2 regions of the Streptomyces sp. PTL18 genome follow, and region 2 is predicted to be linked to the other one. Evidence: riboswitches for the same ligand, from Rfam matches in the RefSeq annotation. Region 2 holds a riboswitch; the other holds the start of a gene.
The links. Region 2 has a riboswitch for cyclic di-AMP ahead of AC5WS8_RS37290 (M23 family metallopeptidase). Riboswitches for the same ligand answer to the same signal wherever they lie in the genome.

Region 1 (3,733 bases), on a different contig from region 2:
ATGAAGTCGTCGCGACGCGCCGAAATGACGCACCAAAGTTTTCGGAGGTGCGCAAAAAAGGCAGCCGAAAACAGGCCCCGCCGGATATCCCTCTTTGTATACGGTGCCCGTGTTAATGCCGGAGCGCGGAGATGTTTACGCCGTGTTGCGAAGTCCTCACACGTTCCGGGCGGTCCGGACCGCCCGGAAAGCGGAGCCGGTGCGCGGACGTCGAGCGTTCCGTGTGCAGCGCCGTGATCGCCCGCGCGCGCTCGCTGTCGCCGCGTGCGACGGCGTCCACGATGCCGCCGTGCTCGGCCCAGGACTCCGCGGGGTCGGCCGGCGCGTCGACCGTGTACGTCCATGTGATCTTGTGCCTCAGCTGTGCGAGCGTCGAGGTCAGCGCGGGGCTCCCGCAGGCCTGCGCCAGCGTCTCGTGGAACCAGCCGCCCAGAGAGCGCAGATCCTCGCTGTTGCCCCTCCTGGCCCGCTCCTGGCCCAGTCTGACCAGGCCGCGCAGCACCTTGAGGTGGGCCTCGGTGCGCCGCTGCGCGGCCCGCGCGGCTCCGAGCGGTTCCAGCAGCATCCGCATCTCCAGCAGGTCGGCGGCCTCCTGTTCGGTGGGCTCCGCCACGCACGCGCCCGCGTGCCGGCGGGTCACGACGAAGCCCTCGGCCTCCAGGGTGCGCAGCGCCTCGCGCACGGGGACACGGGAGACGCCGTAGCGCCGCGCGAGGAGTTCCTCGGTGAGCCGGCTGCCGCGCTCGTAGACACCCGCGACGATGTCATCGCGGATCGCCGTGCAGACCGAGTGCGCCGGAATACGCATGACCGACCTCCGCCTTAATCCCCGTGAAACGTACGCGATTGGCGCGTGTTCAACCGACTCTATTGCAGCGGACCAAAATCTCCGACGGGGAGCTGAAATCCATGCATATTTTTTGGACACACAGCCGTTCGAAAGCCCACGACGGCCCCGGCTGATCAGCCGGGGCCGTCGGGTGCGGGCGCGCCCGTCGCGGGCGCGGGCCGTCAGACGTTCACGCCGTGCGCGCGGAGGTAGGCGACGGGGTCGATGTCCGAGCCGTACTCGGGAGTGGTACGGGCCTCGAAGTGCAGGTGCGGTCCCGTGGTGTTGCCCGTGGACCCGGAGAGGGCTATCCGCTGGCCGGGGGTGACCCGCTGCCCCACGGAGACGCCGATGGACGACAGGTGGCCGTACTGGGTGTAGGTGCCGTCGTTCATCCTGATGACGATCTGGTTGCCGTACGCACCGCCCCAGCCGGTCCGGACCACGGTGCCGGAGCCGACGGCGTGCACGGGCGTGCCCGTGGCGGCGTGGAAGTCGATGCCGGTGTGGGCGCCGGAGGACCACAGGGAGCCGCCGGTCTTGTAGCCGGTGGACACATAGGAGTCGGAGATCGGCGGCACGAACGTGTTGAGTCGCCTGCGCTCGGCGTCGCGTGCGGCCCGCTCCTTGGCCTCCCGCTCCTGCCGGGCCTTCTCGGCGGCCTTCCTGCGCGCGGCCTCCTCGGCCTGCTTCCGCTCGGCGGCCTGCTTCTGGACGGCGGCCTGTGCGTCGATCTTCTCGGCGACCGAGTCACCGAGGGTGACGGCCTGGAGCAGTCCGGTCTGTTGGACGGGGGCGCCGGCGGCCAGGGCCGGGGCGGCCAGGGTGCCGAGGACACCGGTGGTGGTGAGCGCGGCGACGCCGACGGCGTTCGCAGTCGTACGCTTCACACGGCTGGGGGGACGGTGCTTCCCGGTGGCGCAGGTGAACGCCATGAAGTGGCTGGTCCTTTCCTTCCCTCTCGCCTACCGGGTTAGCTGACGGGTTCGGAGCAGGAAGGTCTCCTACGGGCTTGCGCCCGATTCACCCCAGGGACTGTGGTTTTGGGTCCCCGGCTCCCCTGGCTCGCGCCGTACGGGGACTCGGCGATGACTGTCCGCTGCCGCGGGTGCGGCGCACTGCCTGACGAACAGCCCGAACGAAGCTAAGGGGACCGGCTTTCAATCAGCAAACAGAGAACGGGGTTTGTAGCGCATCCCACAGGGCAGAGAGGCAACCTCTGTGGCAATACGGACAAACCCGCCGACGGGCGGGGCCCCGATGACACGGAAGGTCACCGGGGCCCCCGGGACGGCGCGAGAAACGCGCGCGTGCGTGCTTTCTACTCGGCTGCGACGACGCTGACTTCACCGATGCCGAGCGCCTCGACAGGCTCCTTGATCTGGGCGGCGTCGCCCACCAGAACGGTGACCAGGCGGTCCACGGGGAACGCGTTCACCACGGCCGCGGTGGCCTCGACCGTGCCCGTGGCGGCCAGCTCCTGATACAGCGTCGACTGGTAGTGGTCCGGCAGGTGCTGCTCGACCTGGTCGGCGAGCGTGCTCGCGACGGCCGCCGCCGTCTCGAACTTCAGCGGTGCCACCCCCACCAGGTTCTGCACGGCGACATCGCGCTCGGCGTCCGTCAGGCCCTCGGCGGCGAGCGTGCGCAGCACCTTCCACAGGTCGTCGAGCGCCGGGCCGGTGTTCGGCGTGTCGACCGAGCCGCTGATGGCGAGCATCGCGGCGCCCGTGCCGTCGGGCGCGGAGCGCAGCACCTGGCCGAAGGCCCGCACCCCGTAGGTGTAGCCCTTCTCCTCGCGCAGGACGCGGTCCAGGCGGGAGGTGAGGGTGCCGCCGAGGCAGTACGTGCCGAGCACCTGGGCGGGCCACACGCGGTCGTGGCGGTCGGGCCCGATACGGCCGATGAGCAGCTGTGTCTGGACGGCGCCGGGACGGTCCACGATGATCACGCGGCCGGTGTCGTCGGCGGTCACCGGGGGCACCGGGCGCGGCTTGGATGGCTCCCCCGTCCAGGCGCCGAGAGTGTCGTCGAGGAGCGCGTCGAGATCGATCCCGGTGAGGTCGCCGACCACGACCGCGGTGGACGTCGCCGGGCGCACATACCGCTCGTGGAACGCGCGGACGGCGGCGGCGTCGATGTTCGCGACCGTCTCCTCGGTGCCCTGCCGCGGGCGGGACATGCGCGAGGCCGCCGGGAACAGCTCCTTGGAGAGCTCCTTGGCGGCGCGGCGGGCCGGGTTGGCCGTCTCGTGCGGGATCTCGTCGAGGCGGTTGCGCACCAGGCGTTCCACCTCGCTGTCCGCGAAGGCCGGCGACCTGAGAGCGTCGGCGAGCAGCCCGAGCGCCTTGGGGAGGCGGGAGACGGGCACCTCGAGGGAGAGGCGGACGCCGGGGTGGTCGGCGTGCGAGTCGAGGGTGGCGCCGCAGCGCTCCAGCTCGGCGGCGAACTCCTCGGCGGAGTGCTTGTCGGTGCCCTCGGAGAAGGCGCGCGCCATGATCGTGGCGACGCCGTCGAGGCCGGCCGGCTCGGCGTCCAGGGGGGCGTCGAGGAGCACCTCGACGGCGACGACCTGCTGGCCGGGGCGGTGGCAGCGCAGCACGGTCAGGCCGTTGTCGAGCGTGCCGCGCTGGGGCGCCGGGAACGCCCAGGGCCGGGCCTCGCCGGGCTGGGGCTGCGGGTGGAAGTCCATGGTCGCGAGCTCGGTCACTTCGCCGACTCCTCGGTCTCGTCGGTGGTCTCGGCTGCTTCCGGGGCCTCGGTCGCGACCGGTTCGTACACGAGCACCGCGCGGTTGTCGGGGCGCAGGCGGGCCTCGGCGATCTCCTGCACCTCCTCGGCGGTGACCTCCAGCACGCGCTTGACGGCGGTCAGAGCGAGTTGCGGGTCGCCGAACAGCACGGC
Region 2 (3,733 bases):
CAGCGACTCCTGGAGGCGCTCGGCGGAGATGTTGGAGGCGGCGATGGCGCGCACCTTGCCCGCCTTCACCAGCTCGTCCAGCGCGCCGATGATCTCCTCGACCGGCACCTCGGGCTGGTCGAAGTGGGTGTAGTAGAGATCGATGTAGTCGGTGCCCAGACGGCGCAGGGACGCGTCGGCCGCCGCCTTGATGTTGGCGGCGGTCAGGCCCCGGTAGTCGGGGTGCTGGCTGACCTTGGTGGCGATGAGGACGTCGGAGCGGTTGCCGCGCGCCTTGAGCCACTTGCCGATGACGGTCTCGGACTCACCGCCCTTGTTGCCCGGCGCCCAGGCCGAGTACACGTCGGCCGTGTCGACGAAGTTGCCGCCCGCCTGCGCGTAGGCGTCGAGGACGGCGAAGGACTGCGTCTCGTCGGCGGTCCAGCCGAAGACGTTCCCACCGAGGGACAGGGGGAAGACCTCGAGATCGGACGAACCCAGCTTGCGAAGAGAAGTCATGCTCCTCGTCAACGCCCGAACCGGGCCGGGGTCTTCCGGGCGTCCGCAAAGATCTTGCAAACGGGCGCGCTGCCGCGTGGGGTCAGGGGTTGAGGCCCTTGCTCTGCAGCCATGCCATCGGGTCGATCGCGGCGCCGCCGTCCGGGTGGACCTCCAGGTGCAGGTGCGGCCCGGTGACGTTGCCGGTCGCGCCCACGCGGCCGATGACATCGCCCGTGCCGACCTTCTGCCCGACCGACACGCTGATCGACGACTGGTGGCAGAACCACAGCTCGGTGCCGTCGTCGAGGGTGAGGATCGTGCGGTAGCCGTACGAGCCGGCCCAGCCCGCCGCCGTGATCGTGCCGCTGTGGACGGCCTTGATGAGCGTGCCGGTGGGCGCGGCGAAGTCCAGACCGGTGTGGTAGCCGGAGGACCACATGGCACCGGCGTCACCGAAGCGGGAGGTCAGGGTGTAGGAGGAGGTCGGCAGTGTGAACTGCTTGGCCAGTTCGGCGAGCCGCGCGGCCTCCTCGGCCTTCTTCTTCTCCGCGGCGGCCCGGGCCTGCGCGTCGTCCTGCGCCTTGGCCGCCGCGGCGGCGGCCTTCTTCACGGCGGCGTCCTCGGCGGCCTGCGCCGCCGTCCGTGCGATCCGCTCCTGCTGGGACACGGCCTGCTGCATGATCCGGGCGCGCAGCGCCTCGCCCGCGCCCTTGGAGCCGGAGGCGTCCGTGGCGTCGGTCTGGCCGACGCTGCTGAGCGCGGTGGCCGAGCTCCCGGGAGCCCCGGAGTCGTCACCGATGAGGGCCTTGGCGGACTCCGTGACCGAGGAGAGGTCCGGCAGCGATATGGACACCGGCGGCTTGCCGGACTGCGCGGTGGCCATGCCACCGGCGCCGACGGCGGCCATCACACCGACGCCGAGGACCGTGGAGCTGCGGGCGAGTCCGCCCCCGCGCTGCTTGGCGACGCGGTGCCGGCCGCGGACGGGACGGAGGGAGTCCTCGGTGGGGTTCCACTCCTCCCAGGGGCCCTCGTCGGTGCCGGGCGCGAGGCCGAGCGTCTGGGTGCCGTTCGGGGCGGACGAGGTGCTCTGGGCAGGCCGGTTGAACGCCACGTGGGCGCACTCCTTTCCTTCCGTCTCGCCTACCGGGTTAGCTGACGGGTTCGGAGCAGGAAGGTCTCCTACGCGCGTATACCGTCCGTGCGACCACGGCGGTATCCGCTCGATTCACCCCAAGGTGGTGGTTCCCCGGCTCCCTCGCGGGATTCGGCAGGCGCGCACGGAGCCGCCTCTGGTGACGGCTGGGACGACCGCGCTGCGTTATCGAACGTTAATAGACGCGGGGCCTGTATTCCAAGCCGTTCGGACAGATCCCTTCCCTTCGTCGACCAGGACTTTCACCGCCTGAACGGAGGAAAACGGGCGAGTCACCCACACCTCGGAAGCCTCATGTGTAGTGACGGTATGTCAGTTGTTATGCACAGGAGCATCGCTCGATCACCCACCGTGATCATTCGGGGGCGTGGGCCTGCGGACGGCCAGCAGAGCCATGTCGTCCGTGCCGCGGCCGCCGGTGTGCCGGGCGACCTCACGCGTGACGGTGCTCAGCAGGGCGCCGGGGCCGGGGAAGACCCGGCCGGCGAGACGGACGGCGGGGTCGTAGAACCGGCCGTGCGCGTCGCGGGCCTCCGAGACGCCGTCGGTGTAGAAGAGCAGCATGGAGCCGGGCGGGAACTCCCACTCCTCCGCCCGGCCGGGCCGGACGCCGAGGTCGCCCATGCCGAGCGGCGGTGCCGGGTCACGGGCCCCGAGCTCGCGCAGGGAGCCGTCCGGCAGCAGGAGCAGCGGCGAGGGGTGGCCGCGGTTGACGATGCGGACGACGCCGGAGCCGTGCGGGATCTCGGCGAGCACCGCGGTGGTGAACCCCTCGAACCCCTCGGGGTCCTCGCGCTCGGCGCGGTCCCGCGACAGCGCCCGCTCCAGGCGCTGGGCGACGGCCTCGAGCGCCGGCTCCTGTTCGGCGGCCTCCCGGAAGGCGCCGATCACCACGGCCACGACGGTGACCGCCCCCATGCCCTTTCCGCGTACGTCGCCGACGACGAGCCGCACCCCGTGCGGGGAGTCCTGGACGGTGTACAGGTCGCCGCCGATGAACGCGTCGGCCTGGGCGGCCTCGTAGCGGGCGGCGATGTCCAGCCCACCGATCCGGTCTGCGGGTTCGGGCAGCACCGCGCGCTGCGCGGCCTCGGCGATCTGGCGGGCGGAGGCGAGGCGGGCCACGTTGCGGCGGACGAGCACGTTGATGAGGACGGCGAGGGCCGAGACGGTGACGACCGTGGCCCCCTCGGTGATCTCCCCGGCCTGTCCGAGCACGCCGAGCCCGAGGTGGACCCCGAGGACCACCACGACGGCGGTCAGGCCGGTGAGGACGGTGCCGCGCAACGAGAACAGCGGAGCGGCCACGAGCGGCGCGGCGGTGAAGAGGGGGCCGGCCGTGTAGTCGGACGGGGCGAAGAGGTCGAAGCAGACCCCGCCGGCGATCAGCAGCCAGGGCAGGGCGCTCAGGAAGGCCCGCGCGTACGAGATCCCCCGCTCCTCGACCTCCGTCCCGGCTTCCGCCTCGGCCTCGGCGCACGTCGGCACCGCAGCCTCCCTCGCGCCGGGGGCGGGCAGCGGGGCTGGGGCGTCGGGGGCGGGCACGGGCGCTCCGAAGGGTCGGGTGACTTCAGGGGCTTGGGCGGTTCGACGGGGCTTGGTGGTTCCAGAGGCCTCCTCGGTGGTTCCAGGGGGCTTGGTGGTTCCAGGGGCCTCCTTGGTGGTTCCAGAGGCCTCCTCGGTGGTTCCAGGGGCTCGGGCGGCTACCGGGGCTCCAGGGGCCCGGGCAAGCCGGCCGTCAGGCCGGCCGCGTCGCCGGTCGTCACGGTCGGGAGGACACCCACCGGACGGGTCATGGGCCTCGGTCCGGTCATGGGCCTCGGTGCCCTGCGCACACGGCCCCTCGAGTCCACGCCGCCCGGCCGGTTCGCCCTGCTCCCATGACCACCGCTCGCCTGCTTGCTGCGCCACCCGTCCAGGCTTCCCGGAAGGGCGGCGGGGGGCGACCGCTGTGGGCCGGGCGGAGTAGCCACCAGGCGGTGACCAGGAGAAAGGGCGGCCGGGGAAACGCCGAGGGCCGGAGCCCTTCCGGACTCCGGCCCTCGGCCTTCAGTAGCGGGGACAGGATTTGAACCTGCGACCTCTGGGTTATGAGCC

Region 1: linked by a shared signal. The riboswitch ahead of AC5WS8_RS10195 (M23 family metallopeptidase) and the one ahead of AC5WS8_RS37290 (M23 family metallopeptidase) in region 2 are both predicted to bind cyclic di-AMP.

Annotation. Positions count from the first base shown of each region.
Region 1 is NZ_JCAJZO010000004.1:251,474-255,206, forward strand. Features, by position in the region: gene AC5WS8_RS10190 (GntR family transcriptional regulator) at 113-808, opposite strand; gene AC5WS8_RS10195 (M23 family metallopeptidase) at 1,012-1,764, opposite strand; cyclic di-AMP (ydaO/yuaA leader) riboswitch at 1,777-1,927, opposite strand; gene AC5WS8_RS10200 (M16 family metallopeptidase) at 2,151-3,539, opposite strand; gene AC5WS8_RS10205 (M16 family metallopeptidase) at 3,536-3,733, opposite strand, start outside.
Region 2 is NZ_JCAJZO010000046.1:14,930-18,662, reverse strand. Features, by position in the region: gene AC5WS8_RS37295 (aldo/keto reductase) at 1-498, opposite strand, end outside; gene AC5WS8_RS37290 (M23 family metallopeptidase) at 581-1,594, opposite strand; cyclic di-AMP (ydaO/yuaA leader) riboswitch at 1,606-1,763, opposite strand; gene AC5WS8_RS37285 (PP2C family protein-serine/threonine phosphatase) at 1,979-3,124, opposite strand; tRNA gene AC5WS8_RS37280 (tRNA-Met) at 3,690-3,733, opposite strand, start outside.